One region of the Mesorhizobium sp. RSR380A genome, then DNA from elsewhere that is predicted to be linked to it. Evidence: predicted binding sites of a transcription regulator. Region 1 holds the regulator's gene; each other region holds the start of a gene.

Region 1 (7,954 bases):
GTCGATGCTGTTCCAGACGATCACCTTCTTCGAGAGCGTATCGCCGATGAGCTTCTTCTTCGGCACGGTGTGGGATCCGCGTTTCGCCGCCGCCGGTTCCGGCGGCAGCCAGGGTCAGTTCGGCCTGATCCCGCTACTCGCCGGCACGCTCTACATCGCCGCCGTCGCGCTTCTGGTCGCAGTGCCGGTCGGGCTGATGTCGGCGGTCTACATGTCCGAATATGCCTCGCGCGGTGTGCGCTCGGTGGTCAAGCCGGCGTTGGAACTGCTGGCCGGCATTCCGACCATCGTCTACGGCATCTTCGCCGTTGTCACGCTCGGACCGTTCTTGCGCGACCTGTCGGCGGCACTCACCGGCGGCTCGCCCTTCATCCAGGGCCAGAGCATCTTCACCGCCGGTCTGGTGATGGGCGTCATGCTGATCCCGGTCGTGTCCTCTTTGTCCGACGACATCATCACCGCGGTGCCGCGCGCAATGCGTGACGGCTCGCTCGGCCTCGGCGCCACCCGCTCCGAGACGATCAAGCGGGTGATCCTGCCGGCGGCACTGCCCGGCATCGTCGGCGCCATCCTGTTGACGGCGTCGCGCGCCATCGGCGAGACGATGATCGTCGTGCTGGCGGCGGGCGTCGCCGCCAATCTGACGGCCAATCCGTTCGAGGCGATGACGACCATCACCGTCAAGATCGTCAACCAGCTGACCGGCGACCTCGAGTTCAACTCGCCGCAGACGCTGGTCGCCTTCGCGCTCGGCCTGACGCTGTTCGCGCTGACGCTGGTGATGAACATCGTCGCCCTCTACATCGTGCGCAAGTACCGGGAGCAGTACGAATGACCGACATCCCCCTGGACACGATGGCGGGCGCCGTCGCGCGACCGCGCCGCGACATCGGGCTGAAGGCGCGCTATGCCGCCGAACGCCGGTTCCGCATCTATGGCGTGATTGCGATCTCGGTGGGCCTGGCGTTCCTGGCCATCATGCTGATCACCATCGTCTCGAAAGGCTACACCGCCTTCTGGCAGACGACGGTGACGCTGCCGGTCACCTTCGACGAGAAGGTGATCGATCCCTCCGGCAAGCGCGCGACCGACCCTACCGTGCTGATCAAGGCGAACTATCCCAAGCTCGCCGAAAACGCGCTGGTGGCCAAGCTCGGCATCGATCCGGCCAACAAGCCGATGATGCTGAAGCTCAAGGGCTTCCTGTCGGAAGGCGCCCGCGTCCAGCTGCGCGACATCGTCTCCGCCGATCCGTCGGTGATCGGCAGGACGCGTGACGTCGACATCCTGGCTGCCGCGAACCTCGACTCGGCCTTCAAGGGCCAGATCGACCTCGGCGTCGATGAAGCGCGCCGCAAGGTGTCCAACCAGCAGATCGACTGGATGAACAAGCTTAAAGCCGACGGCGTGATGGCCGAGCATTTCAACACCGGCCTGTTCACCTATGGCGCCTCCAGCCGGCCCGAAACGTCGGGCATGGGCGTGGCGATCATCGGCTCGTTCTACATGATGGTGATCGTGCTGTTGCTGGCGCTGCCGATCGGCGTCGCCGCCTCCATCTATCTGGAGGAGTTCGCCAAGAAGAACCGCTTTACGGACCTGATCGAAGTCAACATCAACAATCTCGCGGCGGTGCCGTCGATCGTCTTCGGTCTGCTTGGCCTTGCCGTGTTCATCAACTTCCTCGGCATGCCGCGCTCGGCTTCCTTCGTCGGCGGCCTGGTGCTGACCTTGATGACATTGCCGACCATAATCATCGCCACGCGCGCCGCCCTCGCCGCGGTGCCGCCGTCGATCCGCTCGGCGGCCCTAGGTCTCGGCGCCTCCAAGATGCAGATGGTGTTCCATCACATCCTGCCGCTTGCCGCCCCAGGCATCCTTACCGGCACCATCATCGGCCTGGCGCGTGCGCTCGGCGAGACAGCACCGCTGCTCTTGATCGGCATGGTCGCTTTCGTCGCCGATTATCCGACGACGCCTTTCGATCCGGCGACCGCGCTGCCGGTTCAGATCTATATGTGGGCAAACGAGGCTGAGCGCGCTTTTGTCGAGCGCATGTCCGGCGCCATCATCATCCTGCTCGTCTTCCTCATGGCCATGAACATCACCGCGATCGTGCTCCGGCGCCGCTTCGAGCGGCGCTGGTAGAAAAAAGGCAATTTGGTATGAACATCATGACCGAACAGTCCCTTGAGAATGCAGTGGGCGACAAAATGAACGCCAAGTCGAACGAAGTCATCAAGATGCGCGGCGACAAGGTCGGCGTCTTCTACGGCGAGAAGCAGGCGTTGTTCGACGTCAATCTCGACGTGCGTCAGAACCAGGTGACGGCGCTGATCGGCCCGTCCGGCTGCGGCAAGTCGACCTTCCTGCGCTGCCTCAACCGCATGAACGACACCATCGATTTGGCGCGGGTGACCGGCAAGATCACGCTCGATGAAGACGACATCTACGACAAGAACATCGATGTCGTCGAACTGCGCGCCCGCGTCGGCATGGTGTTCCAGAAACCCAACCCGTTCCCGAAGTCGATCTACGAGAACGTCGCCTACGGCCCGCGCATCCATGGGCTGGCCAAGCGCAAGTCCGACATGGACCAGATCGTCGAGCAGAGCCTGAAGAAGGCGGCGATCTGGAACGAGGTCAAGGACCGCCTGCAGGAGCCCGGCACCGGCCTGTCCGGCGGCCAGCAGCAGCGCCTGTGCATCGCGCGCGCCATCGCCGTGTCGCCGGAGGTGATCCTGATGGACGAGCCCTGCTCGGCGCTCGATCCGATCGCCACCGCCCGTGTCGAGGAGCTGATCGACGAACTGCGCCAGAACTACACGATCGTCATCGTCACCCACTCGATGCAGCAGGCGGCGCGCGTGTCGCAGCGCACGGCGATGTTCCATCTCGGCTATCTCGTCGAGGAGGGCGCCACCGACAAGATGTTCACCAACCCCGACGACAAGCGCACCCAGGACTACATTACCGGCCGCTTCGGCTGAGCCGTCCGGCGGGTGAATTTTCAGGCACGAGGACCAAGATCATGGGTGAACATACCGTCGCCTCCTTCGATGAAGAGCTCGGGCAGATCAGCAAGCTGATCCGCGACATGGGCGATCTGGCAGGCTCGATGGTCAGCGGCTCGACCAGGGCGCTGCTCAATTCGGACAATGCGCTGGCACAGCGTGTCGTTTCCGACGACGCCATCATGGATGCGCGCCAGCGCGAACTGGACGACCGCGCCATCACGCTGATCGCCAAGCGCCAGCCGATGGCCAACGATCTGCGCGCCGTGGTCGGCTCGATCCGCATGGCGGGCGACCTCGAGCGCATCGGCGACCTCGCCAAGAACATCGCCAAACGCGTCGGCACCGTGGGCTTGAGCGTCACGCCGCGCGACCTCTCGCACTCCATCGACGCCATGGCGCAACTGGTGCTGATCCAGGTGCAAGGCGTCGTCGAGGAATATGCCGCCACCGATGCGGCAGCGCTTGCAAAACTCAGGAATGACGACGAGCGCATCGACGTCAAATACACGTCCGTGTTTCGTGAGCTCTTGACCTACATGATGGAAGACCCTCGCAACATCACCGCCTGCACGCATCTCTTGTTCTGCGCCAAGAATCTTGAGCGCATCGGCGATCATGTCACCAACATCGCCGAAAATGCGTATTATGTGCTGACCGGCCAGCAATTGCCCGCCAATCGTCCGAAGCAGGACGAGACGGCGATGGCCACGCCGGCCTGATGAGGGTGAACTGCCTATGATCGCGCCACGCATCATGGTCGTGGAGGACGAGGAGCCACTAGGCGTGCTCCTCCGCTACAACCTCGAATCCGAAGGCTATCAGGTCGAGGTGGTGACACGCGGCGACGAGGCCGAGATCCGCCTGCAGGAAAACGTGCCCGATCTCCTGGTGCTCGACTGGATGGTGCCGGCTGTTTCCGGCATCGAGCTCTGCCGGCGGCTTAGAGTGCGGCCCGAAACCGAGCGGCTGCCGATCATCATGCTGACCGCGCGCGGTGAGGAAAGCGACCGCGTGCGCGGCCTGTCCACCGGTGCCGACGACTATCTGGTCAAGCCATTCTCGACGCCGGAGTTCATGGCGCGCGTGAAAGCGCTGCTGCGCCGCGCCAAGCCGGAAGTGCTGTCGAGCGTGCTCAAGGTCGGCGACATCGTGCTCGATCGAGAATCGCACCGGGTCTACCGCAAGAAGAGCGAGATCAGGCTCGGACCGACCGAGTTCCGGCTGCTCGAATTCATGATGCGCCATCCCGGCCGCGTGTTCTCGCGCAGCCAACTGCTCGACAATGTCTGGGGCGAGACGATCTATATCGACGAGCGAACCGTCGACGTCCATGTCGGGCGATTACGCAAAGCGGTCAACAACGGCCGCATGCCGGATGTCATCCGTACCATTCGCGGCGCCGGCTACGCGATCAGGGAAGACTAGGATGCTGCGCGTCGCGCCGTTGCCGGCCATTCAGGCGACATGCTTGCCGGATTTGGCCTGAATGCCCGGCGCGAAAATCTCCTGATCGACGAAGCCGAGCGCGCGCATGGCGCAGCCTTCGCGGATCAGCGGCAGTTCGTTGGGCTCGGTGTCGAAGGAGATCGACTTCGAGTGCTGGCCGCCGGCAGTCTGGGCGATGGCCTCGCGCAATGCCGGCTCGATCAGGTCGAAGGCGGCGGCGCTGACGCCTACCATGGCGACGGGTGCCGGATCGATCAGCGCAAACAGGCTGCCGAGGCCGAAGCCGAGCGCCTCGCCGGCCTTGCGATAGGCTTCGCGCTCCGGGCCGTCGGTTTCGCGGGCGCGCGCGGCGAGTGCGCGCATATCAGCGTCGCCGATATCGACCGGCTCGGCATCCTCGCCCATCATTTTGGCGCTGCGCCAGATGGCGTAGTTTCCGGCATAGGCTTCCACGCAGCCGCGCCGCCCGCAGCGGCAGAGCGCGCCGCCCGGACGGTGGATCATGTGGCCGAACTCGCCGCCCGAGGAATGGGTGCCGGTGAACAGTTCGCCTTTCAGCACCAGGCCCATGCCGATGCCGTGCGATAAGAGGATGGCGATAAAATTGTCGCGGTAGCGCTCGGGCTGGCGCCATTGCAGCGCCACCGCCATCATATTGCAGTCGTTCTCCATGGTGGCAGGAATGCCGAATTCCACTTCCAACATGTCGGCGAAGGCAATGTCGGTCAGTGGCGTGATTGGCGACCACAGCATGGCCCGCGCCTGCGAATCGGTGATGCCCTGGATGCCCATGGCAATGCGGGCGATGCTCTGGACGTCCAGGTCCGGGTCCTCGAGACGCCTCCGGACGATTGCTACGCATTCGCCGATCAGTTCGTCGCGCGGCTTGGTCAGCGTGTCCAGCCGGCGCTGTTCCTCGGCGACGACGTGGCCGGCATAGTCGATGACGGTGACGGACAGGAAATTGAGCGACAGCACGACGGTCATCACCGCCGCCGCTTCCGGGTTGAGACCAAGGCCCACCTGCGGCCGGCCGCGTTTCAGTGCGCCGGTCTCGCCAGGTTTGCCTTCAATCAGGATGCCTTCTTGAATCAGATCAGACGAGATTGCCGATATGGTCGAGTGGCTGAGGCCGGTGGTCGCCGCAATCTCGGTCCGCGACGGCTGGCCGGCCCGGCGCACGGCTGAAATCACCATCGCACGGTTGCGACGGCGCAGATCGTCGTGGCGGATTCCAACCGACATTTGTTTCCTCCCGGCCTCCTCGCGCCTCATGATAGTGAAGGCGTTCGACGGCACCAGCCAAATATTGGCAGACGCCGGCAGCCCTGTCATTGTTTATTGCGGACCTCGAAAAAATTCGGCAAGGCCATCAGAATCCATCAGAATCGATGTTGACAGCGCCTTATCATTGAACCAGTATTTTTTCGAGGCTCGAAAAAATAGGGCCTCTGTGTGCCGGCCCTCGGGCCAGTTTTGTCGCGCCGCACGCGGCGCAGGGAGGATTATGATGAACAGATTTGCAGCCGCCATGCTGGCGGGTGTCGCCATGTCGCTGGCGCTGGTGTCGGTCGCGCAGGCGAAGGACAAGGTCATCGGCGTGTCGTGGTCGAACTTCCAGGAAGAGCGCTGGAAGACCGACGAGGCGGCGATGAAAACGGCGATCGAGGCTGCCGGCGACAAGTACATTTCCGCCGACGCGCAGTCCAATCCCGGCAAGCAGCTGACCGACGTCGAAAGCCTGATCTCGCAGGGCGCCAACTCGCTGATCATCCTGGCGCAGGACGCCTCGGCCATCGGCCCGGCGGTGCAGAAGGCGCTGGACGAAGGCATTCCGGTCGTCGGCTATGACCGCCTGATCGAGAACAAGGACGTCTTCTACCTGACCTTCGACAACAAGGAAGTCGGCCGCATGCAGGCCCGCGAAGTGTTCAAGGCGAAGCCCGAAGGCAACTATGTCTTCATCAAGGGCTCGGGCTCGGATCCGAATGCCGATTTCCTGTTCTCGGGCTCGATGGAAGTGCTCAAGGAAGCCATCGACTCGGGCAAGATCAAGAATGTCGGCGAGGCCTATACCGATGGCTGGCTGCCGGCCAACGCCCAGAAGAACATGGAACAGTTCCTGACCGCCAATGACAACAAGGTCGATGCCGTGGTTGCGGCCAATGACGGCACCGCCGGCGGCGTTGTCGCCGCGCTGACGGCGCAGGGCCTTGCCGGAACGGTTCCGGTCTCGGGCCAGGACGGCGACCATGCCGCCCTGAACCGCATCGCGCTCGGCACGCAGACGGTGTCGGTGTGGAAAGACGCGCGCGAACTCGGCAAGAACGCCGCCGAGATCGCCTCGCAGCTTGCCGATGGCAAGAAGACGGGCGACATTGCCGGCGCCAAGGACTTCACCACGCCTGGCGGCAACACCGTCAAGTCGCTGTTCCTGACCCCCGTCGCGATCACCAAGGACAACCTCAACGTCGTCATCGACGCCGGCTGGATCAAGAAGGACGAAGTCTGCACAGGCGTCGCCGCCGGCAGCGTCGCGGCTTGCAACTGATCTCGACGACTTGAAGAAATGAGGCGCCGCGGCTGTCAAGCCGCGGCGTTTTCTCTACGAGAATTGTGTGTTTCCGCCATCGGCGGCAAACTTCTAGGCTGTGGTCCGGCATCCGCGCCAGACGGCAAGCCGCTGGAGGACATCATGACCGACACGACCTCAAATCCGCAGGCCGATACGGCACGAGCGTCTGAACTCGGCGCGGTCGCCCGGTTCCTGAAAGCGACCGAGCTCGACACGCGCATGCTCGGCATGGTCGGCGCGCTGCTGGTCATCTGGGTCGGCATACATATCCTGTCGGGCGGGCTTTTCCTGACGCCGCGCAATCTTTGGAACCTGTCGGTGCAGACGTCCTCCGTCGCGATCATGGCGACCGGCATGGTATTGGTCATCGTTATGCGCAACATCGACCTTTCGGTGGGCTCCGTCGAAGGCGTGATCGGCATGATCATGGGCGTGGCACAGGCCGAATTCCTGATTCGCATCATCGGCTTCCAGCTTGGAAACCCCTGGCTCTGGATCGTCGCGCTTGCCGCCGGCGTGGTGCTTGGTCTGCTGATCGGCGCGTTCCAGGGCTTCATCATCGCCTATATGCAGGTTCCGGCCTTCATCGTGACGCTTGGTGGCCTGCTGGTCTGGCGCGGCATGGCATGGCTCATCACCAGCGGGCGCACGGTCGCGCCACTCGACGCCACCTTCCAGCTGATGGGCGGCGGACCACGCGGCTCGATTGGCGCCGCTGCCAGCTGGATCGTCGGCATCGTCGCCTGCGCGGCGGTCGCCTTCGCGCTGCTCAACGGTCGCTCGCAGCGCAAGCGCTTCAGCTTTCCACTGCGCCCCGTCTGGGCCGAGACCTTGCTTGGCGTGGTCGCTTGCGCGGCCATCCTCGGCGCCGTGTGGATCGCCAATTCCTATCCATGGCCGATCGGCATCGTGCGCC
Region 2 (7,954 bases), 1.5 Mb from region 1:
CGGGAACCACGACATCGAACACCGCTTGCGGTTTGGTCTGGTCGAGAACCGCATCCAAGCTGGTGCCGATGACGACGCTATCGAGCCCGTATTCGCGTGCCCTCGCCCGCGCCCGTTCGGCGTCGAGATCGACAAGGCCGACAATGGCGAGCCCGTCGATCTGCCTCGCGGCATCGAGCCAGGCCTTGCTCATCGCACCACAGCCGACGAGGACGGCATTCATCATCCAGCATTCCTCCCGTCCGGTCCCTCCAGACCGAATGTCACGGCATTTCCGGCATCACCGTAAACGTTTCTCCGTAAACGTTTACGAGAACACACCCGATGGCGTAGAATGTCAATCGGCTGCCAGCGAAAATCATCCCGAAGCCTTGGCCTGGGCGGCAGCCGGTGCTAGCCAAGACAGGGGGAGAACTGTCCTTGGCGTCCAGCATCCATGACCTTGCGCGTCACCTGAACATTTCGATCGGCACCGTGTCGCGGGCGCTGAACGGCCGCGCCGACGTCAATGCCGACACCCGCCAGCGCGTGCTCGCCGCCGCCAAGCAATTGAACTATTCGCCCAACCAGTCCGGCCGCAGTCTGCGGCAAGGCACCACCCATTCGATCGCCTTCATGCTGCAGCCGCATCCGGGCGACCAGCAATATGGCGAACCGTTCTTCATCCCGTTCCTGATCGGTCTGCAGGGCCGACTGGCCGAGGATGACCTGGATCTGATGGTCGTCATGGGCGAGCCCGGCCAATATCAGCAGGAGAGGCTGCGCCGCGTGGTTGAGACGCGCCGAGCCGACGCGGTCGTGTTGGCCAATACACGGCGGGAAGACGATCGGATCGACTATCTCAGCAAGGCTGGCTTTCCCTTCGCCACGCTTGGCCGAAGTCAATCCGGCGACGACACCTATCCTTCGCTCGATATCGATTTCGAGAGGGCGGGTGATGAAGCCGTCGACCGGCTGGTCGCGCGCGGCCACCGCCGCATTGCCGCCATCCGCCCTTCGCTGGATCTCAACTTCGGCTACCTGTTCCTCGACGGCTACCGCAAGGCGCTGGGGCGGCATGGCATCGAAGTCGACCCCGGCCTGATCGCCGACGGCTTCATCAACGAGGCCGGAGGCTACCAGGTGACGCCGCGCGTGATGCTCTCCAAGGACCGGCCCACAGCCATCATCTTCAACAATGACGCAATGGCGCTCGGCGGCTGCAAGGCACTGGCCGAGATGGGCATCAGGCCCGGCCACGACATCGCGGTGATCGTCATCGTCGACACGCCGCTCTGCCGTTATTTCTCGCCGGCGCTGACCGCCTTCCGTCCGTCGCTGGAGCCGATGGGCCGGCGGCTGGCCGAAATGCTGCTGGCCTCGCTTCCCGCCTTTGCCGGCCCGGAAGGTCCGCGCATCATCCGCGAAGTCTGGCCGCTGGAACTGATCGCCCGCGACAGCGATTGATCATTGCGCTCTTCCCTCTCCTACAAGGGAGAAGGAAGAGGCCCTCTCTGTCACGCAAGTATCATGTTCGCGTCCTAGACCGCTTTGCGAGAGGGCGACATCGTCGATGCGATGCGGTGGCCCCTTTGCGCCGCTCAAGGCTTGTCACAAAAAGGATCTCCATGAAAATCTCGCACCGAACCGTGTCGCTCGGCGCCGCGCTGGCGCTGTTTACCGCCCTGACCCCTGCCCTTGCCGACAGCACCGCCACCGTTGGCGGCTTCGTCAACAAGGGCCTGGTCGGCGTCGGCCGCATCCCGGCCGATCAGAAGGACAAGTTCGGCGAGACCTTCGGCTCCGGCTCCGGCATGTCCATCGACGCCGCAAGCTGGACCCGTGGCGCGGACGGCTACAAGGGCTCGCTCTGGTTGCTGCCGGACCGTGGCTACAATGTCGTCGGCACCACCGATTACCGGCCGCGCCTCAACACTATTCATATCGAATTCACGCCGACCGCACTGGGCGCCACGCCCACCTCCGGCCAGGAACAGACAGGCGTCAAGGCGACGCTTGCCGATTCCCTGCTCCTCACCGACGACAAGGGCGCTGACGCCACCGGCCTCGATCCGCTCAACGGCGTGCGCGCGGCCAATGGCGACCTGCCGATCCTGCCCGAGGCCAATGGCAAGCTGGCGCTCGACAATGAGGCGATCGCGCGGCTGCCCGACGGCACCATGTTCATCTCTGACGAATACGGCCCCAACATCTACCGCTTCTCGGCCGACGGCCATCTGTTGTCGGCAACGCAGCCGCCCGCCGCTTTGGTGCCGATGCGCAAGGGCGCGCCGAACTTCGCCTCCGACAATCCGGGCCCCGGTGCAGCCGAACCCGATCCGAAGGATCCCGAAACCGGCCGCCAGAACAATCAAGGCCTCGAAGGCATGGCGCTGACGCCGGACGGCAAGTCGCTGATCACTGTGCTGCAGTCGGCGCCCCGCCAGGATGGCGGCGATTCGCCCGCGACGCGCCAGAACACCCGCGCGCTGGTCTACGACGCCTCCGACCCGGCCCATCTCAAGCTGGTGCATGAATATGCCGTGCCGCTGCCGGTGTTCAAGGACGCCAAGGACAAGACCAAGGTCGCCGCGCAGAGCGAAATCGTGGCGCTGTCCGACAAGACCTTCCTGATGCTGGCGCGCGACAGCGGAAACGGCCAGGGGGTGAAGGGCGATACTTCGCTGCTGCGCCAGATTTTCGTCGTCGACGTCTCTGGCGCCACCGACATTGCCGGCGGCGCCTTCGATGCCGCCGACAAGCCGCTGGCGCCCAAGGGCGTGCTCGACCCCTCGGTGACGCCGGCCAAGCTGACGCCGTTCATCGACATCAACGACAACAAGGAACTCGGCCGTTTCGGCCTGCATGACGGCAAGCCGAACGACAAGAACAATCTCTCGGAGAAGTGGGAAGCAATGTCTGTGGTCAGCCTGCTCGATCCGGCGCTGCCCGACGACTATTTCCTGTTCGTCGGCAACGATAACGACTTTCTCACCCAAGACGGTTTTCAGGTCGGCGCGCCCTACAAGGCCGACGACGGCGCCGATGTCGACACCATGTTCCTGGTCTATCAGGTCACGCTTCCGGGCCTCGCCAAGAAGTAGCCGTATACGGAAAGGCGGACGCGCCCGGCGCGTCCGCCTCTAACCGTTTGTCGGCGATCAGCGATGCCGTGAAGGCACCTATTTCAAAATCTCCGCATCCCTTGGCACGCCGGCATCGATCGGCTCGGCGGTCCGGCTCGACACAGCCATGATCTTGCCCGCGGCCGACAGGTTCGGGCGCACATAGACCTGGGCTACGCCGTTGACCCGGCTGTAGAGGTCGATGATGTCCTGGTTCATGAAGCGCACGCAGCCCGACGACGCGTTCTTGCCGATGGAATCCCATTCCGGCGTGCCGTGCAGCCGGTACATCGTGTCCTTGCCGTCGCGGAACAGATAGAGCGCACGCGCGCCGAGCGGGCTCTGCGGTCCCGGCGGCATGCCGTCCTTGTATTTCGCCAGTTCCGGCCGGCGCTGGATCATTTCGGGCGGCGGCGTCCACACCGGCCATTTCTTGCGCGCCTGGATCACGGCGCTGCCGGTCCAGCCAAACCCGGCCTTGCCGAGGCTGACGCCATAGCGCATTGCCTTGCCGCCGTCGCGCACCAGATAGAGAAAATGCTCGGATGTATCGACGACGATCGTGCCGGGTTTTTCGCCGGTCGGATCGTCCACGATCTGGCGCACGAACTTCGGATCGAGCTTGGCCACGGGGATTGCCGGCAATGAAAAGCCCTCATCGACGCGCGCCGAATACATGGTGGCGGCATCGCCGAAAGCGGGCTCGGGTGCGGGTGCCGGCGCCGGCGTCGGCGGTACTGCCACATCAGTGGTTGTGCAGGCCGAAAGTGCCATGGCAGCGGCACCCAAAGCGGATGCTCCCAGAAATGCGCGCCTATTCAGGCGCTCGGAAAATAATGGATTGTCGGACATGATCCCCCCGGTTTGCGGCCCCTCGCGGCGATGACCCATAGCCCATTACGCAAGCTTTGAGAACCTGATCGCCTCAGCCGCGTTAAGCGTGATGTTCCAATGCCGCATCGACCTTGTCCGTCAAATCGGCGATCATTGCCGGGCGGACTTTGAGATGAACCTTCGCCGAACAGCCCATGGACGAAAAAATACCACCGCGCCGGCGCACCGGCGACCTGACCATCGGCCCGATTCCGCGCACGCTGCTTTTGTTCGCTCTGCCGGTGCTCGGCTCCAACGTGCTGCAATCGCTCAACGGTTCGATCAACGCCGTCTGGGTCGGCCGCTTCCTCGGTGAATCGGCGCTGACCGCCACCTCCAACGCCAATCTGGTGCTGTTCCTGATTCTCGGCACCGTGTTCGGCATCGGCATGGCCGCGACCATCCTGGTGGCGCAATCGGTCGGCGCCCGCGACCTGCCCGAGGCGCGGCGCATCGTCGGCACCAGCGCCAGCTTCTTCTTCCTCGTCTCGGCTATCTTCGCCGTCTGCGGCTGGATCTGGGTCGACGCTATCCTCAACACACTGGGCACCCCGCCCGATGCGCTGCCGCTGGCGCGCTCCTATCTGCGTATCATCTTCGTCGCCGTGCCGATGATGAATCTTCTGTCCTTCGTCATGACGGTGCTGCGCGGTGCGGGTGATTCGCGCACGCCATTCTTCTTCATGGCGCTCGCCGTCGTGCTCGACATCATCCTCAATCCGCTGCTCATTCGCGGCATCGGCCCCTTCCCCGAGCTCGGCATCGCCGGCTCCGCCACCTCGACGCTGATCGGCCAGACGGTGAGCGTGATCGCCATCCTCGTCGTGCTTTATGCCAGAAAGCATCCGTTGCGGCTCGCCGGCGCGAACCTCGCTCTGCTGCGGCCGGATCCGGCGCTGCTCAGGATCGTCGTCTTCAAGGGCGTGCCGATGGGCCTGCAGATGATCGTCATTTCGGCGGCGGCGCTGACCGTGATGGGCATCGTCAACTCCTACGGCTCGCAGGTCGCCGCCGCCTACGGCATCGCGGCGCAGCTGTGGACCTATATCCAGATGCCTGCACTGGCGATCGGCGCCGCAGTCTCGTCGATGGCGGCCCAGAATGTCGGCGCAGGGCGGTGGGACCGCATCGGTCGCATCGCGGCGTCCGGCGTCGGCTTCAACCTGGTGCTCACCGGCGCCCTGGTGGCGCTGCTGTTCTTCTTCGACAGGCCGGTGCTCGGCCTGTTCCTTAGCGGCGACAGCACCGCAATCGACATTGCAGCCCACATCAACAAGGTGGCGTCCTGGTCATTCATCCTGTTCGGCGTCACCATCGTGCTGTTCGCCACTGTGCGCGCCACCGGTGCCGTGATGCCGCCGCTGATCATTCTGGTGATTTCCGTGCTGGTCGTGCGTACCGGCTTTGCCTACTTCTTCAGGAGCTACATCGGCGAGGAAGCGCTGTGGTGGAGTTTTCCGGCGGGATCGATCACCTCGCTGGTGCTGGCCGCCGCCTATTATCGCCTCGGCCGCTGGCGCACCATGCACATGATCGAGGACCGGCCGGCCGCCGGCGAGCCGCCCGACACCGGCCTCGGCATCCCGCGCGGACGGGCAAACATGGCGCCCGGGACGCCAAACGGGTGAGGCTCAGCGCGCGTATTTGACGCCGAACCCCAGCGCTACGACAGAGAACAGCGTGATCATGCCGGCGAAGGCCAGGCTTGCCGTCGTCGGAGTGGCCCAACTCGACAGCAGCCCAATGCCGATCACCGGCAGCGCATTGCCGCAGAAGCAGCAGATGAAGAACGCCGACACCAATTCGGCGCGACGCTCGGCAGGTGCGATCTGGTTCACCACCTGCAGGCCGCCGCGATAGCCGAGCGCCGCCGCCACGCCGCACACAGCGGTGGCGGCAACCATCAGGGACATCGACGCGAAAAACTGAGCAGCAACCATCAGCCCTACGGCCGGGATCATCAGCGCCAGCGCGGCCAGCATGCCGGCGCGGCTGGACAGTCGGGTCGTGGCCAGAATGGTCGCGGCCGCAACGATCGACAGTTCAAAGAACAGCCCGCCGGCCTCGGCATGGTTGGCCACACTGAGCTGCTGCGCCAGGATGCTCGGCGCCAGGGCTGCATAGAAGCCGACCAGCGCCATGGCGCCGAAACCGGTGACCGCCGGCGCCACGAAGGCAGCGCGGATATCGCTCGGCACCGATAGCCGTGGCCGCAGCGAAACATCGGCCAGCCTTCCCGGCCGCGAAACGGTTTCCCTGGTACGCCAGATCAACAGCGTCACCACCACGAGCAAGGCAAGATAGACCGCAAACGTTAGTCTCAACGGCCAGGGCGCATATTCGGCGAGCAGGCCCGATGCCAGCGCGCCCAGGCCAAGGCCAACGAAGTTGGTGCTGGTGGCGATGATTGCCGCGCGCGATTTGTCCTTACCCTCGATCAACTCGGCAAGCCAGGCCGTGCCGGTTCCCGCACCGATGCCGATGCCAAGGCCGCTCAATATGCGGGCGACATCGAGCCAGGCGACATTCTCGGCCAGCAGGAACACCAGCGCGCTGACCACCGCTATGGCCATCGACGCCAGCGCCGCAGGACGGCGGCCAATGCCGTCGGACAAGCGCCCGAACATCAGCAATGCGCCGAGATTGCCGACGACATAGACAGCGTAGACCAGCGTCAGCGTGATCTGCGAGAAACCGAAGGCCTGCTTGTAGATGACGTAAAGCGGCGTCAGCACCGTGCTGCCGGCGAACAGAGCGGCGATCATGGCGGCAACCGCGGCCATCGCGGGCCGGCCATCGAGTCCATTTTCGCGCGTTATGGTCTCGGCATAGCTGGTCATGGCAACCTCCGGCCAATCGCCCAACGCCCAATTGCGCCCCAACGTCGATGTAATGGCGGCCGTTCCACGTGCCGAACTTCATCCTGACAACCTTGTCAGGATGGTCTTGCCCGAAATCCTCGCTTAACGTCTTCCATCGAGAGGGAGAATCCATGGGAAAAGGCAGAGTCGAGGCATTCACCGATGGCGTCGTCGCCATCATCATCACCATCATGGTGCTGGAGCTGAAAGTGCCGCATGGCGAGGATTTTTCAGCGCTTCTGCCGCTGTGGCCGATCTTTTTCAGCTATGTCTTGTCGTTCATCAATGTCGGCATCTACTGGAACAATCTGCACAACATGTTCCACACCGTCCAAAGGGTCGACGGCCGCGTGCTGTGGGCCAACCTCAACCTTCTGTTCTGGTTGTCGCTGATGCCGGCAACGACGGCCTTCATGGGCGAGAACCATTTCGCGCCGGTCCCCGTCGCCGTCTATGGCATCGACCTGGTGCTGTGCGCGGTCGCCTACACCTTTCTCGCCACCAAGCTGCACCATTTGCACGGCAACGACACCGCCTTCGCCAAGGCGCTGGGCAATGACCGCAAGGGCAAGATCTCGGTGGCCCTCTACGCCGCAGCCGTCCCGCTTGCCTTCGTCAACCAATGGATCGGCGTTGCGATCTTTGTGCTGGTGGCCGCCGTCTGGTTCGTGCCGGACACGCGTTTTTCGCGGGTGCTGGAAAAGTAGCGTAGGACGTCTCTACTTGCGCATCGCCTTCAGCTTTTCGGCAACCGACGCCGCAAGGTCGGCATAGCGCTCCTCCAGCCGCTCGGCCGCCTTGATGATCGAAAAATCATGGCCGAATTTTTCCAGCGCCATGCGCAATTTCTCGACGAACTCGGCCTGTTTTTCGAGTGCCGAAAACAAGGTCTTCACCTGCGCTTCGCTTATGTCCGGATTGGCAAGCATCTGCGGCACCTCGCGGCCCATCTGGTCGCCGGTGGCGGTCTGCTCCTTCAGGATCGCAACCCAGTCGGTCAATCGGCAGTCTCCCTGTTCGGCCGCAGCATGCACAGCCGCCGTTGATGCGGTCAACCCGAACACGCGGGACGGCCTTGCACGATGCGCGTCCCGCGCTAAGTTCGGCGCCACCCGA
Region 3 (7,954 bases), 2.2 Mb from region 1:
CCGTGCCTTTTCCGGCGGCACCATCGGCGTTGCCGAATCCTACATGGACGGCGACTGGGAAAGCCCTGATGTAACCAGCTTCCTCGAATTGTTCGTCGTCAACTCGGCCGTTGGCGAACGCATTGCCGGCGGCGCCAGCTGGCTCATCAACACGGTCCAGCGCATCCGCCACTGGTTCAACGAAAACACCCGCACAGGCTCGAAGCGCAACATCTCGGCGCATTACGATCTCGGCAACGCCTTCTACAAGCAATGGCTCGATCCCAGCATGACCTATTCGTCGGCGCTCTATGCGACCGGCGCCAACGACCTGGAAAGCGCTCAGGCCGCCAAATACCGCGCGCTGGCCAAGGATACGGGTATCGGCAAGAAGGACCATGTGCTCGAGATCGGCTGCGGCTGGGGCGGTTTTGCCGAATTTGCCGCGCGCGAGATCGGCTGCCGCGTCACCGGCCTGACCATCAGCCGCGAACAGCACGATTTCGCCAAGGCGCGCATCCAGAAGGCGGGACTGTCTGACAAGGTCGACATCAAGCTGCAGGATTACCGAGACGAAACGGGCACTTACGACCGCATCGCCTCGATCGAGATGTTCGAGGCGGTCGGCGAAAAATATTGGCCGGTATTTTTCGGCAAGATGAAGGCATGCCTGAGGCCCGGCGGCACCGCCGGCCTGCAGATCATCACCATCAACGAGGCCGCCTACGACACCTATCGGGCGCGGCCGGATTTCATCCAGCGCTATGTCTTCCCAGGCGGCATGCTGCCGACGCCGTCGATCCTGAAGACGCTGGGCAGCGACCATGGCCTTGCCCATCTGCGCGAGCGCGTCTTTCCGGACGACTATGCCCGCACGCTTGCCGAATGGCGCAACCGCTTCTGGGCGTCGTGGGAAAAGATCGTCCCGCTCGGCTTCGACGACCGCTTCAAGAAGCTTTGGGAATTTTATCTCCACTATTGCGAAGCCGGCTTTAGAGCCAGCTACATCGACGTGCGCCAAGTGGTCTACAAAGCCTGATCCGAAGCGTGATTGAGCGGGCGTATGCCCGCTCGTTTTCCCTGTTAGCTGCACGTTGCCTCAAAGCAGGATGCGATACTTCGCAAACCCGGATTCGCCCTCGCCGGCCGGCTCGATCTTGAGCGATTTCACCCCAGATATGAAATCCTTCGCTTTGGGGCCGGTCTCGAACACGACGCTGGTGCCGGGCAGCGGCGTGAACGACCAATTGTCGTCGGCCGAGGGGTTGATCGTGCCTTCGCTGACGACGTAGCGCACGATCACGTCGCGGTTGGTGTCCGGCGCCTCGTAGATGATCTTCGAGGCATTGATGTCGGGGAAATTGCCGCCACCGCCGGCGCGGTAATTGTTGGTGGCGACGACGAATTTCGCTGCCGGATCAATAGGCTTGCCGTCGAAGCTGAGGCCGACGATGCGGTTCGAGCCGGCATTGGCGACGCCACCCTTGGCATCGTATTTTGGCGGCTGCGACAGGTCTATTCCGTAGCTGACGCCATCGATCACATCGAAATTGTAGGACGGGAATTCGGTGTCGATGAGCGCCTGGTCGGCCTTGCCCGGCTCGATCTTCCTGAAAATGCCGGCCGACATTTCCAGCCATTCCTTCACTTGCGCGCCGGTGATTTCGACGGCGCGCACCGTGTTCGGATAGAGATAGAGGTCGGCGACGTTCTTGATGGCGATGTCGCCCACCGGCACGTCGGTATAGTAGTCGGCGCCGTTGCGCCCGCCGGCCTTGAAGGGTGCTGCCGCCGACAGCAGCGGCACATCCTTCCACTGCGTGCTTTTTAATATGTCCTTGAGGTACCAGCTCTGCGCCTGGTTGACGATCTGCACCGACGGATCGTCGGCGACCAGCGCGAAATAGGAATAGAGCGGCGCCGAGGTCTTGCCGACCGGTCGGCGGACATAGGCAAGTGTCGCCTCATGGTCCGCCTTGAGCGCATCGACGACGCGCTGGTCGTCCGCCACCGTCGGCTTGTTTGCCTTGTCGACGCGCTCGTAGATCGGCCTTGCCTCAGATGTGGCCGAGGCTACGCGCCATTTCGATCCGTCCCGTTCCAGAAGCAGATCGATCAGTCCCATATGCGAGCCCCAGAAACCGCCCATCACGGCGGGCTTGCCCTGCAGCGTGCCTTTCTCGGTGTCGACGCCTTCGAGCGCCTGAAAATCCTTCTTGCCGGGGAAGACCAAATGCTGATGGCCGGTGAACACCGCATCGATGCCTTCGACGCCGGCGACGAAGAAGGAGGCGTTCTCCATGCCGTCGCCCTGCTTGATATCGATGCCGGAATGCGAGAGCGCGATGACGATGTCGGCGCCCTCCTCCTTGATCTGCGGCACCCATGCCCTGGCCGCCTCGACGATGTCGCGCGTCCTGACATTGCCTTCCAGGTTCTTCAGGTCCCAGACCATGATCTGCGGCGGCACGAAGCCGATGATGCCGATCTTGATCGGCTGCTCGACGCCCGACCCGTCCTTGATCTTCTTGTCGAGGATGACATAGGGCTTGAGGTAGAGCTTGTCGTCGCGCGGGTTGGCGGCAAGCTCGGTGCCGCGGATCAGATTGGCGCAGACGAAGGGGAAATTGGCTCCGCCCAGCACCTTGTCGAGGAACGACAGGCCGTAATTGAACTCGTGATTGCCGAGCGTCGAGCATTCATAGCCCAGCAGGTTCATGCCCTTCATGATCGGATGCAGATCGCCTTCCTTGAGGCCCTTCTCATAGGCGATGTAATCGCCCATCGGATTGCCCTGCAAAAGATCGCCATTGTCGATCAGCATCGCATTGGTGGCTTCCTTGCGCACCGCCGCGATCAGTGAGGCCGTCCGCGACAGGCCCATCGTGTCGTTGGCTTTGTCTGCGTAGTAGTCGTAAGGCAGCACATTCACATGGATGTCGGTGGTCTCCATGATCCTCAGATGCGCCTGATTGGCCTGCGCGCGGGCGGAAAACGGATGGAGCATGATCAGCGCCCCGCTGGCGGCCGTACCGGCAAGAAAACTACGGCGGGAGACGGGGTAATTGAGATGCGGCATTGGTTTTCCTTCCCAGCGACGTGACAAGATCCCAGCCCCGAGCGGAAGCTTCGCGCCGAAAACCGGCCATGTCCATCGGGAAGTCAGTCGATCAGCTAAAGGTGACGGTTGGATGAATATCCTTGGCCGCGGTTGAGAACCTCAGCCCTTGTTATCATCGCCCTGGGTGATCAGCCGCGCGCTGCGCTGGCCGGTGAAATAGATCCATAGCCAGCTAAGCGACACCGAGAGCCGGTTGCGAAAACCGATCAGGAAGTAGATATGCGCCACGCCCCACAGCCACCAGGCAAGCCATCCCGTGAGCTTGATCGAGCCGAAATCGATCGCGGCTGCCCACTTGCCGATCGTCGCCAGGTCGCCGGCATGTTTGTAGCGGAAAGGGCGCGGCGCGCTATCGCCGGCCAGCCGCGCCCTGATCGTCGCGGCAACATGCTTGCCCTCCTGCTTGGCCGAGGGCGCCACGCCGGGCACCGGTTTGCCGTCCGGCCGCAAGACATGCGCGGTGTCTCCGATGACGAAGATTTCAGGACTGTTCGGCACGGTCAGATCGGGCTCGACCATTGCCCTGCCCGCCCGGTCCACCGGCGCGCCCAGCCACTCTCCCGCGGGTGAAGCCGCCACGCCGGCGGCCCACAGGATGGTTCGCGCCGGCAGATGCGTATCGCCAAAGACGACGCCTTCGGCATCGAGGCGCGTGACGGCGCGGCCAAGCTCGACCGTGACGCCCCGCCGCTCCAGCGCCTTGCGCGCATAGTCGGACAGCTTTGGCGCGAAATTGGCTAGGATCCTGTCTCCGGCCTCGACCAGCACCACACGCGCCTCACGCGTGTCGATGTTGCGGAATTCGCCGCGCAGCGTTTCATGCGCGAGTTCGACAATGGTGCCGGCAAGCTCCACGCCGGTCGGGCCGCCGCCGACGATGACCAGTGTCAGCAGTGCCTGGCGCTTGGCCGGATCGGTCTCGCGCTCGGCCTGCTCGAAGGCGAGCAGGATGCGCCGGCGAATGGTGGTTGCATCTTCAAGCGTCTTCAGCCCGGGCGCGAAAGGCTCCCATTCGTCGTGGCCGAAATAAGCATGACGCGCGCCGGTGGCGAGCACCAGCGTGTCGTAGGGAACAGAACTGCCGTCCTCAAGCAGCACGCATTTGCCTGGACGGTCGACGCCGGTGACGTTGCCGAGCAGGGTCGTCACGTCCTTGCGCTTGCGCAGCAGATGACGGATCGGCCAGGCAACTTCCGAGGTCGCCAGCGAGGTGGTCGCCACCTGGTAGAGCAGCGGCTGGAAAAGGTGATGGTTGCGCTTGTCGATCATGGTGATGCGCACGGGTGCGCCGGCCAGCGCCCGGGTGAGTTCGAGACCGCCGAACCCTGCGCCGACGACAACGACATGATGGCTGGTTTCACTCATCGCATTCACCCCTGTTTGTCTCCCTTTATCTAGTGATTTTTGTGCACCGCAACAATGTCGCGGCGCGCTAGACTGCCGCGCGTAAGGCTGCCCAGGACTCGTCGCCGGATGTCGCGAATGCCTATGTCGGCAAGCCTGGACGGGTATAGCCTTGCAGGGGCTGGAACCACGGGAGTGAAGCATGGCCAACGACGATGACAAAGATGGCAAAGGGTGGGCGCAATATTCTTCGCCGCCTTGCTTCATGCACGAACTCGATCCGGAATTTCGCGCGCCATTGACCGACTGGACCGATGTGCGCCGTTGGCGCAAGGCCGAGCGCGAGCGTCTGATCGCGGCACGGTTGGCGGTTTCGGCCGATGCGCGGGTGGCGATGTCGCGGGCTATCACCGAAGGCCTCGACGCGGCAATCGGCGACATTGCCGGCCGCATGGTCAGCCTCTACTGGCCGTTTCGCGGCGAGCCGGACCTGCGGTCGTGGATGGCGTCGATCAACCAGCGCGGCGGCCGCACGGCACTGCCCATCGTGATCGAGAAAGGCCAGCCGCTGATCTTCCGCGCTTATGTGCCTGGCGACCGGCTGGAAAAAGGCGTCTGGAACATCCCTATCCCCGCCGAAGGCGACCCGGTGCTGCCCGACATCGTCATCTCGCCGATCGTCGGCATCGACCCGCGAAACTACCGCCTGGGCTATGGCGGCGGCTTCTTCGACCGCACGCTGGCTGCCATGCCGTTCAAGCCATTGGTCATCGGCGTCGGCTACGAACTGCAGCGCATAGCCACCATCTACCCGCAGCCGCACGATATTCCGATGGATAGGCTGGTGACCGAGGCTGCTCAGGGCTAGGCCAGTTCCGGCTTCATGCCCATCGCCGTGCGATCGACGATCTCGCGCAGGGCAAACGACGAATTGATCTTGGTCACGTGCGGCATCGCCGACAGCCACTCCTTGTGGATGCGCTCATAGTCGACCAGATCCTTGGCGGCGATGCGCAGGATATAGTCGTATTCGCCCGACATCAGGTGGCAGGACAGCACATTGGGGCAGCGCTTGATCGCCGCCTCGAAATCCGACAGCGTCTTTTCGAATTGTCCCGACAGCGATATGTGCACGATCGCCGTCATCTGGTGGCCGAGCGCTGCATTCGAAAGCCGGGCGTGATAGCCGCGGATGGTGCCGGATTTCTCCAGATTGTCGAGCCGGCGCGAACAGGCCGACTGCGACAGGCCGACCCTTTCGGCGAGCGCCGCATTGGGTATGCGGCCATCCTTCTGCAGTGCCTCGAGAATGGCGATATCGATCCTGTCGAGCGGCATTGCTCGTGATTCCTGCGAAACTTCCTTGATTTCGCGCAACGATTATCGAAACGCGTGACCCCGCGCAAGCGCATTCGCAAACACCTGCGCAACGATTCGTGGTTCACTCGCTTGATACAGGGAACGAGCCCGAAGGGCCGGATCAGGAGAAGACTATGCGCGTCGGCTGCCCCAAGGAAATCAAGAACCACGAATACCGAGTCGGCCTGACGCCGGGCTCCGTCCGCGAATATGTCGCGCATGGCCATGAAGTGCTGGTCGAAAGCGGCGCCGGCGCCGGCATCGGCGCCGATGACAATGCCTACCGCGCCGCCGGCGCCACCATCGCCAGGACCGCCGCCGACGTGTTCGCCAAGTCGGACATGATCGTCAAGGTCAAGGAGCCGCAGCCCAACGAATGGGCGCAGCTGCGCGACGGTCAGATCCTCTACACCTATCTGCACCTGGCCCCCGATCCGGAGCAGACCAAGGGCCTGCTCGCGTCCGGCGTCACCGCAATCGCCTATGAGACCGTAACCGACGACCGCGGCGGCCTGCCGCTCTTGGCGCCGATGTCGGAAGTTGCCGGCCGCCTGTCGATCCAGGCCGGCGCGACCGCGCTGCAGAAGGCCAATGGTGGCCGCGGCGTGCTGCTCGGCGGCGTGCCCGGCGTACTGCCCGGCAAGGTCGCCGTGCTCGGCGGCGGCGTCGTCGGCCTGCATGCCGCCCGCATGGGGGTCGGCCTCGGCGCCGACGTCACCATCATCGACCGCTCGATCCCGCGCCTGCGCCAGCTGGACGACCTCTTTACAGGCCGCGTCCACACCCGCTACTCCACAGTCGAGGCGCTTGAGGAAGAATGCTTCTCGGCCGACATCGTCGTCGGCGCCGTGCTCATCCCGGGTGCTGCTGCACCCAAGCTGGTGACCCGCGAAATGCTGTCGGGCATGAAGAAAGGCTCGGTGCTGGTCGACGTCGCTATCGACCAGGGCGGCTGTTTCGAGACCTCGCACGCCACTACCCATGCCGAGCCGACCTATGAGGTCGACGGCGTGATCCACTACTGCGTCGCCAACATGCCGGGCGCCGTGCCGGTGACCTCGGCGCACGCGCTCAACAACGCGACGCTGCATTATGGCCTGCAGCTGGCCGACAAGGGCCTGAAGGCACTGGTCGACGACCACCATTTGCGCAACGGTCTCAATGTCCACAGGGGCAAGATCACCAATCGCGCCGTCGCCGAAGCACTCGGCTACGAGCTGGTCGAACCGAAAGTGGTTCTGGCTGCCTGACCAGACCTAAATCCTGATCTCACCTAAATTGGGAAGACTTGCTCCCGTCAGCCCGCCGGCTCATCCCGGTGGGTTTTTTCTTGCGGGCAAAACGCCGGCAACAAAAAAGCGGAGCCAAAGCCCCGCTTCCTCGATATCGAGATCCCCGCCGGTTCATCCGCGGTCGGCAATCCATCGACACTCACCTTTTAACGTATGAATGCGACGGCAGTACGACAGTTCGCCGCCAGTCGGCGCGCCACCGTGTGCCGGCGATAGTCGCGGGCGCTGTGTGAAGCGTTTCACATCAGCCATCCGAAAAACCTGCACAGACAGGGGTGCCAACTTGACGGATCGAGCCGTCACACGGTTCCCAACTGCCCGCCAGACCACCGGCGGGCATCTTTTTGTCAGAAACGCTCGATGCGGCACTGATAACAATTGTTGCGCGCCGAGCGGACGTGGACATAGGCGATGTTAGCGCGCTCAAACAGCGTCTCTGCCCGCGCCGCAATGCCGCCAGTCGGAATGACGCCGCCGCTGCCATAGACGATGCGGTCATCCGCACCATAGCCGCGCACGATATAATCGCTGCTCTCAAGCATCTCTGGAAGCGCTTCCGTCTCGGCTGCGCGTTCGCATTCCTGCGCATGCAGGAAGATCGGGCCTGTCTCGGCGTAAGGCTGCAACGCCGGAAACGGCCGATAGGCCACGATCAGATAGCCATCGCCTTCGGCGACGTTTCTCAGGCAATGCCGGCACGGCACCCCGTCGCCATCTGAAACCTTCCGCTCCGGCGTTTGCCCGTAAGCGTCCGGCCCGCCGCGCTGCAGCGCTCTCACATCTTCTGTCGGCAAGGCTTTGAACTGGACGGTCATGGCTAAATCTCCGGTGTGGTTGACCGGAAATTATGCCCCCGCCG
Region 4 (7,954 bases), 330 kb from region 1:
ATCAGGAAAGCGCCGGGGCCGACCAGCCAGATAAGCAGCGCTGCCGCGACCGCGATGCCGAGATTGGTGGTCATCGACGACACCCAGGGCGTCAGGCCGCCGCGCATCATGCCGACGGGCAGCCTCTGCTCGAAGATGAACAGCCAGATCGGGCCAAGGCCGAACATCACCAGGGGATGGCGGTAGAGACGATAGGCAAGGCGTCCCCGCCAAGACAGCTGCCGGTATTCAGCAACCGTCAACGTCCTGATATCGCCCATGCCGCGCTCGTCAAGATTGCCGGCGCTGGCGTGATGGGTGGCGTGCGCGCGCCGCCAGCAATCGTAAGGGGTCAGCGTCAGCACGCCGAGCGCGCGGCCGATCCAGTCGTCGGCAGTGCGGTTGGCGAAGAAGGAGCCGTGGCCGCAATCGTGCTGGATCATGAAGATCCGCACCAGAAAACCGGCGGCGGGAAGGATCAGGATCAAGCCCCACCAGTGGCCATAGGAATAGGCTGCCGAAGACAGCGCCCACAGCGTAACGAAAGGAATAAGGGTGATGGCGAGTTCAAGAGTGCTGCGTCGCCGGTCGGGCTTCTTGTAGCGCGCCAGGATCTTCAACCAGGCGCGCTTGCTGTTGGCGGCCGTCTCGGGGGAAATCATGTTCATCAGGAAGCATAGGCGGGGCGTCCCGCTGCCGCAAGGAAAAGCTCACGCAAAATTACTGCGCGTAATTGTCGCGCGATAGCATCGCTATTGACGGCGTCGGCCGCCGGCCATGCTGGCTTCTATGCCGTCCAGCCGGTCGAGCAGGTCCCGGAAACGGGCGGGAATGTCGGCCTCGGTGCGGAAGGCCGGCAAGGTGCGCAAGAAGCGCGTCGTCGCCTCGGTGCCGAACTGGCGCCTGATGTCGGCGGCGAGCTCTTCGCTTCTGTTGCCAGTATTGCGGTCCATTGTCTCAAATCCTGTGTCGGTTTCAAAACTCCTCCAAGCTTTGAATGGTTCCCCATAGCGGGGTATTGGCAAGCAAAGGCTGCCGTTACGGTAAAGTTTGAATTAATTTTGAACGTCTTTGCGTCCCGCACCAAGTCCGACGGGCAGCCCGCAACATTGCCTGCTGTTGGGCGTCCTCCTGGGCTTCCCCCTTGATTTTTGGCCGCCAAACCTCGATATCGGGCGCAAATCCAAACCATTCGAATGACGGGAAATGGCGATGAGCGACCAGACAAAAGACGAACGCGCGCCCGAGGATATCGAAACGGCCGAGGCCGAGCGCACGCACGGCGGCATCGACGGCGACTATGAAGCGCTGGTGCGGCTGCTGAAGGAAAACGAGGAGCTGAAGGACCGCGCGCTGCGCGTCGCGGCCGAGATGGAGAATCTGCGCCGCCGCACCGCCCGCGACGTGCATGATGCGCGCGCCTATGCGGTGGCCAATTTCGCCCGCGACATGCTGTCGGTGTCGGACAATCTGCGCCGCGCGCTCGATGCTATCCCCGCCGAGGCGAAAGCGGCCGGAGATGCCGGCTTCAAGGCGCTGATCGACGGCGTCGAGATCACCGAGCGCGCCATGCTGTCGACGCTGGAACGGCATGGGGTGAAGAAGCTTGAGCCAGAAGGTGAGAAGTTCGACCCGAATTTCCACCAGGCGATGTTCGAAGTGCCCAATCCCGATGTGCCGGCCAACACCGTCGTCCAGGTCGTGCAGCCGGGCTATTCGATCGGCGAGCGCGTGCTGCGGCCGGCCATGGTCGGGGTCGCCAAGGGCGGCCCCAAGATCGCGGCCACCGAAGCGCCGGTTGAGCCGGGGCCGGTGAACGAGCAGGCCGAGAAGGATGCGTGAGTAGGGTAGGCAGTAGGGAATAGGGAATAGGGAATAGGGAATAGGGAATAGGGAATAGGGAATAGGGAATAGGCAGGCGTATCAATCGCGCGGCTTCGTGTTATTCATACTTTCCCTAATTCCCAATCCCTACTGCCTCATGTCCCTGACGCCCATCGACCTCCTCGACTATGCCGGCGTCGCCGTCTTTGCCGCGACCGGGGCGTTGGCGGCTTCGCGCAAGCAGCTCGACATTATCGGCTTCCTGTTTCTGGCCAGCGTCACCGGCATTGGCGGCGGCACGCTTCGCGACGTCATCCTCAACCTGCCCGTCTTTTGGGTCGCCAACTCCGGCTATGTGCTGGTTTGCGCGGCGGTTGCGGTGCTGGTCTTCTTCATCGCCCACCGCGTCGAATCCCGCTGGAAATGGCTGCTCTGGCTCGACGCCATCGGATTGGCGGCCTTTTCCGTAATGGGCGCGGCCAAGGGGCTGGCCATCACCGGCTCGCCGGTCGTCTCCGTTGTTATGGGCGTGTTGACCGCCACATTTGGCGGCATCCTGCGCGATCTGCTGGCCGGCGAGCCATCGGTGCTGCTCAGGCCCGAAATCTACGTCACCGCCGCACTCGCGGGCGCCGGCCTCTACACACTTGGCGATCTTGCCGGCCTGCCGCCGCTCGCCTCGGATATCGCCGGCTTCGTCGCGGCTTTCCTGGTGCGCGGCGGCGCGCTGAAATTCGGCTGGACCTTTCCGTCCTACAAGAGCCGCCCGGGACGGCGACCGGAGGATATTCCGTAGGGAGAGGGATTAGGGAATAGGGAATAGTCGGTAGTCAGCAATTCGCGGCAGCCTTCACTACTGCCTACTACCTCACGCCGCAAAGCGCTGCGCTTCCCCGCCATAATAGTTGACGTAGCGGGCGCCGATTTCCTTGACCGGCATCACCACGAACACATCGACGGTGGAGAACTCACGGTCGATGACGCAGCCGTCGCCGATGCGGGCGCCGACGCGCAGATAGCCCTTGACCAACGGCGGCATGGCCGCAATCGCCGCCTTGGCGTTGACCGCCTCGATCGGCATCAGGTCCATCGAGCAATAGCGCCCGGAGACCGCCCGCACATCCCAGGCGGAGTTGGTCCGGCAGTGATGGGCAAGGTAGGTGAGCGCCTCGGCATGCGCAGCCGGCACCGTGCCAGGGAACGAGGCACAACCGGTCATCACGCCGATCTCATAGTGGTTGATGTAGGCCCAGATGCCTTGCCACAGCGCCTCGATGGTGCGCTTCGAGCGGTATTCCGGCAGCACGCAGGAGCGGCCGAGCTCAAGGAAGCGCTGGCCAGGATGGCGGGCGATCAGCTTGGTCAGTTCGAACTCGCCTTCGGAATAGAAGCCGCCGGCGGTCGCGGCAATCTCTTGCCGCAGCAGGCGGTAAGTGCCGACGATGCGGCGATGCTCGGGGCCGGAGATCGAAGTGTCCAGCACGAGGAGATGGTCGCACAGCGGGTCGAAGCGGTCGGCGTCGCGCCGGTCCTGCGCCTGGAACAGGTCCTTCCTGGCGCCAAGCTCGTCATAAAACACCCGGTAGCGCACTTCCTGCGCGGCGGCGATCTCGGCCTCATTGCGGGCAAGCCGCACTTCGAGATTGCCGATACGGCCCAGCGGTGCGCCTGTTGCGACGGCATCGGCGTTCCGCGCGGCGAGCAAAGCGCCGCCTGCGCTGGGCCGAGTGTCACATTCCGGCATAACTGTATGCACGAGTGATTCTCCTTCGAGCCATCCCTCTTGGCACGGGGATACGGTGTAGGTGCAACAGGATTGTGACAGTACCGTGATACGGCGCGACGGGCAATACTTCGTCGGCTGGCGAAAACCCTCATTCGGCTACCTACGTGACGCGAGGATTGCGCCAGCGTCGCCATGAAGCGCGTCGCGCTGGGACGATTCACGCGACGCGCTTCAAGTCTTTGTTTTGTGCATGTCGTCTTCTCAAAACCGGGGCCATTTTCGAGCGACATGAATTCAGGCGGCCACCTGGCCCTCGACGGCATGGACCAGCGCGTCGGGATCGAGCGGCTTGGTGACGAAGCCGCTGGCGCCATGGGCGAGCACGGTGTGGCGGGTCTTTTCCTGGCTGTCGGCCGAAAGCACCATGATTGGTACCGGCGGCACAGCCATTTCCTCCTCGTGGCGGCGGATGGCGGCGATCGCGTCCAGCCCGTCCATCACCGGCATGTGCAAATCCATCAGCACCACATCGAAGCGATTTTTCAGCCCGGCCTCGGTGACCGCCTCGACCGCGGCCTTGCCATTGCCGACCACTTTCACGCGATGTCCCGCCTTCAAAAGCGTGGCGCGGGCAAGCATGGCGTTGATGTCGTTATCTTCGGCGATCAGCACCGACAAGCCCTGCTGGCGTGCGCCATGGGCACGAAGAGAGGACGCGCCGGTCTTTTCCGGCTTGGGCGGCGGCAAGGCAGGGGCATGACTGGTCAGCAGCACGCGCAGCAGGGTTTCGCCGCGCACCGGCCTCGCCAAGAAGGTGGCGTAGCCGCTGGTGCGGAATTCGCCAAGCATGCCGCGGTCGGTCGGCGCGATCAGCGTGATCGCCTCGCAATCGGCAAAGCCACTCTGGCGCAGGCGCTTGAGCAGTCTGCCGTCGCCGTCCTCCAGGGCCGCGTCGATCAACAGCACATCGCAATGTTCGGCGAAGGGCGTCGCCTGGGAAGCGGTTGCGGCGACGTCGACGGCGCCGCCATGGGCGCGGATGGTGCGGGCGATGGCGTCCGCCTCGACGGCGTTCTTCGACACGATCACGGCGCGCCGGCCGGCCAGGATGTTCTGCCGGTTCTGCGGTGCTTCGGTTGCTCCTGCGGCCGGGATCTCGAAGACGAATTCCGATCCCTCGCCAAGTCGGCTCGACACCGAAATGGCACCGCCCATGGCGGCGACCAGGCGCCTCGATATGGCCAGACCGAGGCCGGCGCCGCCATGGGTGCGGGTCGAGGTGCCGTCGGACTGTTCGAATTCCTCGAAGATGCGCTCCATGTCGTCTTCGCGCAGGCCGGGGCCGGTGTCGGTAACGGTGAAGCAGATGCGGTCGCTGGTATCGGTGCGGGCGCGCGCAATCGAGACCAGCACGCCGCCGGTGTCGGTGAACTTGATCGCATTGCCGATCAGGTTGAGCAGCACCTGCCTGACCCTGCCGGGATCGGCCATGATCATCTGCGGCACGTCGGGCTCGACATGACAGCCGAGGCCGATTTTCTTGGCGAAGGCTTTCGCTGCCATCAGTTCGACGATGTTGTCGGCGATTTCGCGCAGCGATGTCGGCTGCGGCTCCGGGTCGAAACGGCCGGCCTCTATCTTGGAATAGTCGAGCAAATCCTCGATGAGCGCCAAAAGGGCGCTGGCCGAGGTCGAGACAGCGCCGACATAGGTGCGCTGCTCGGGCGACAGATTGGTGTCAGCCAGAAGCTTGGCCATGCCCATGATGCCGTTCATCGGCGTGCGGATCTCATGGCTGACGGTGGCGAGGAAGCGCGACTTGGCCTGGCTGGCATATTCGGCGCGCTCGCGCGCGGTGATCAGCGAGGATTCGGCGCGTTTGCGCGCGGTGATGTCGCGGGCAATCGCCCGGTGCGAGACGGCGCCGCTATCCTTGTCGCGTACCGACAGTTCGATCCATGAGAACCAGCGCGGACCGTTCGGGGTGCGTATGGAGACGTCGGTGGAACTCAGGCATTCATGATCGGAAAAGGCGGCGTCGGGGACGATGCCGACATCAATGCCGTGTTCGGCGAGGGTCCTGCCGGCAAGGTCGCGTTGGTCGGTTCCGACGAGGCTGGCGAAAACCTTGTTGGCGTAGACGATGTGGCCATCGCGGTCGCGGTGGACGACGAGATCGCCGAGCGCATCGATCAGCCCGCGAAAACGCTCCTCGCTCTCCTGCATCTCCCACATACGGTCGGCCAGCGTCTCGATTTCGGCGCGGCTACGGGCCGCGGTTTCGTCGAGCAAGGCCGCCGCGCGGCGGACGGTGCGGCGGCTGCGCAGGTGCATGGCGACGCCGGCAAGGCCTGTCGCCAGCAGGCCGAGGGTGATGAAGATCGGCGCACCGGTGAGGTGGGAGAGGCCCGCCAGCACGACACTGGCGACCACCGTCAGGAACGGCAGGCCCTCGGACGTGGCGCGCGGCAAATCCGGCGCCAGAGGCGGCGGCGCGACACGCTGCCGCTTCGCCGTCGCCGGACTCGGCCCGTCGACGCTTTCGGCACGGCTCTTCTCTTTCCTGGCGGACTCCGCGATCATGCGGAACTCCTTGCAGATAGAGATTATGGAAAAGCGCGGCGGATCGTTCGAATTTTAGCGGTCATGCATTTTTGGCGGTTTTCCGCATCGCCTGATCTTTTCCGAAACCTGATTCCCTTTCGGGATCATGCTTCGGGAGCCTCACATATCGACAACCACGCGGCCCCTGATCTTGCCCTCGACGATGTCATGGGCGGCGGTGATGATGCCGTCGAAGCCGATGGTCGTCGACAGGCCGGCGAGCTTCTTGAGATCAAGATCGCTGCCGATGCGGCGCCAGGCTTCCAGCCGCACAGCCTTTGGCGCCATCACTGAATCGATGCCGAGCAGCGAGACGCCGCGCAGGATGAACGGGGCGACGCTCGACGGCAGATCCATGCCACCCGCCAGGCCGCAGGCGGCGACCGCGCCGCCATAGGCGGTCATCGACAGCACATTGGCCAGCGTGTGGCTGCCGACGGCATCGATGCCGCCGGCCCAGCGCTCCTTGGCCAGCGGCTTGGCCGGCTGGGAGAGTTCCTCGCGCGAAATCACTTCGGCGGCACCGAGGTCGATCAGATAGGAGCTTTCGGCGCTGCGGCCGGTCGAGGCAATGACGTGGTAGCCGAGGCTGGACAGGAGCGAGACCGCGACCGAACCGACGCCGCCGGCGGCACCCGTCACCACCACCGGGCCGCGATCGGGCAGGATGCCGTGCCGCTCCAGCGCCATGACGCACAGCATCGCCGTATAGCCGGCGGTGCCGACCGCCATCGCATCGTGGGCGCTGATGCCGTCGGGCAACGGCACCAGCCAGTCGCCGTTGACGCGGGCGCGCCCGGCATAGGCGCCGAAATGCGTTTCGCCGACACCCCAGCCGTTGAGGATCACCTGATCACCCTTGCGCCAGTCGGCATGCGAGGAAGAAATCACCGTGCCGGCGAAATCGATGCCCGGCACCAGCGGCCAGCGGCGGATCACCGGCGCCTTGCCTGTGATGGCCAGCCCGTCCTTGTAGTTGACGGTCGTCGCCTTGACCGCGACGGTGACATCACCTTCCATCAAATCGGCTTCGCTGAAATCGACGATCTCGACCGACTGCTTCTTTTCGGCGTCGCGCGAAACGAGGATGGCTTTGAAGGTTTCAGGCATCTCTTCTCCTCGGCTTCGCAAAGGCTGGCGGTCGGCATTGGCTGGCTCTGGCCGAACTGTGCGGCGACCGTCCGGCGAGGTCAATTGGTCAAAAGAGTCGGGCCGTCAGGCTTCTGGGCCTTGCGGCTTGGCCTCGCGCCGCCAGCCGATGAATTCGTCGAAGACGACCAGCGCCGCGCCGACCGAAATGAAGGCATCGGCGAGGTTGAAGACGGCGAAGGACCATACCGGCGTGTGGAACAATATATAGTCGATGACGTGGCCGTAGACGGCGCGGTCGATCAGATTGCCGATCGCGCCACCGATGATCAGGGCAAAGCCGATGCGGGCCAGCACATGGCCGGATGGCGTACGCGTTGCCAGATAAAGCACGAAGGCGACGACGACGACCGCGATGACGACCAGGCCGGTGTCGCCGAAGGACGAGAACATCGAGAAGGCGATGCCGGTATTGTAGGTGCGAAACAGCGCCAGGAATGGCACCAGGTCGAGCTTTTCCTGGAAGACGAGGCCGGTCTCGATCAGATGCTTTATCCACTGGTCGAGCGCGATTGCCACCATCACCAGCAGCGCATAGGGAGACCATGATTTCACGATGTGGCGTCCTCGGGGGCAAGTTTCAGCGCGCCGCGCCGGATCTCGAACAGCATGATTCCGGTGGCGACCGCCAAATTGAGTGAATCGGCGCGGCCGGCCTGCGGAATCCGCAGC

The links. Region 1 encodes PhoB, which activates phosphate uptake and scavenging genes when phosphate is short. Its sites were predicted from a motif close to TGTCATNNANCTGTCAT; they were not measured.
Region 2: the regulator PhoB is predicted to act here: its motif matches at 1,495-1,511, upstream of ACYG9Z_RS03955 (esterase-like activity of phytase family protein).
Region 3: the regulator PhoB is predicted to act here: its motif matches at 3,160-3,176, upstream of ACYG9Z_RS00460 (bifunctional 2',3'-cyclic-nucleotide 2'-phosphodiesterase/3'-nucleotidase).
Region 4: the regulator PhoB is predicted to act here: its motif matches at 3,611-3,627, upstream of olsB (l-ornithine N(alpha)-acyltransferase).

Annotation. Positions count from the first base shown of each region.
Region 1 is NZ_JBTTIB010000001.1:2,285,158-2,293,111, reverse strand. Features, by position in the region: gene pstC (phosphate ABC transporter permease subunit PstC) at 1-835, shown strand, start outside; gene pstA (phosphate ABC transporter permease PstA) at 832-2,148, shown strand; gene pstB (phosphate ABC transporter ATP-binding protein PstB) at 2,166-2,990, shown strand; gene phoU (phosphate signaling complex protein PhoU) at 3,032-3,736, shown strand; gene phoB (phosphate regulon transcriptional regulator PhoB) at 3,753-4,442, shown strand; gene ACYG9Z_RS11030 (ROK family protein) at 4,473-5,708, opposite strand; gene xylF (D-xylose ABC transporter substrate-binding protein) at 5,974-7,014, shown strand; gene ACYG9Z_RS11020 (sugar ABC transporter permease) at 7,159-7,954, shown strand, end outside.
Region 2 is NZ_JBTTIB010000001.1:798,043-805,996, forward strand. Features, by position in the region: gene ACYG9Z_RS03945 (Gfo/Idh/MocA family protein) at 1-226, opposite strand, end outside; gene ACYG9Z_RS03950 (LacI family DNA-binding transcriptional regulator) at 421-1,446, shown strand; gene ACYG9Z_RS03955 (esterase-like activity of phytase family protein) at 1,608-3,083, shown strand; gene ACYG9Z_RS03960 (L,D-transpeptidase) at 3,162-3,956, opposite strand; gene ACYG9Z_RS03965 (MATE family efflux transporter) at 4,133-5,605, shown strand; gene ACYG9Z_RS03970 (MFS transporter) at 5,609-6,817, opposite strand; gene ACYG9Z_RS03975 (TMEM175 family protein) at 6,970-7,545, shown strand; gene ACYG9Z_RS03980 (hypothetical protein) at 7,558-7,839, opposite strand.
Region 3 is NZ_JBTTIB010000001.1:91,204-99,157, forward strand. Features, by position in the region: gene ACYG9Z_RS00455 (SAM-dependent methyltransferase) at 1-1,018, shown strand, start outside; gene ACYG9Z_RS00460 (bifunctional 2',3'-cyclic-nucleotide 2'-phosphodiesterase/3'-nucleotidase) at 1,079-3,058, opposite strand; gene ACYG9Z_RS00465 (NAD(P)/FAD-dependent oxidoreductase) at 3,200-4,465, opposite strand; gene ACYG9Z_RS00470 (5-formyltetrahydrofolate cyclo-ligase) at 4,647-5,312, shown strand; gene ACYG9Z_RS00475 (Lrp/AsnC family transcriptional regulator) at 5,309-5,782, opposite strand; gene ald (alanine dehydrogenase) at 5,938-7,053, shown strand; gene ACYG9Z_RS00485 (DUF1203 domain-containing protein) at 7,443-7,910, opposite strand.
Region 4 is NZ_JBTTIB010000001.1:1,956,669-1,964,622, reverse strand. Features, by position in the region: gene ACYG9Z_RS09500 (fatty acid desaturase) at 1-647, opposite strand, end outside; gene ACYG9Z_RS09495 (hypothetical protein) at 732-932, opposite strand; gene grpE (nucleotide exchange factor GrpE) at 1,192-1,821, shown strand; gene ACYG9Z_RS09485 (trimeric intracellular cation channel family protein) at 1,967-2,599, shown strand; gene olsB (l-ornithine N(alpha)-acyltransferase) at 2,672-3,547, opposite strand; gene ACYG9Z_RS09475 (response regulator) at 3,824-6,112, opposite strand; gene acuI (acrylyl-CoA reductase (NADPH)) at 6,254-7,243, opposite strand; gene lspA (signal peptidase II) at 7,349-7,837, opposite strand; gene ACYG9Z_RS09460 (TrmH family RNA methyltransferase) at 7,834-7,954, opposite strand, start outside.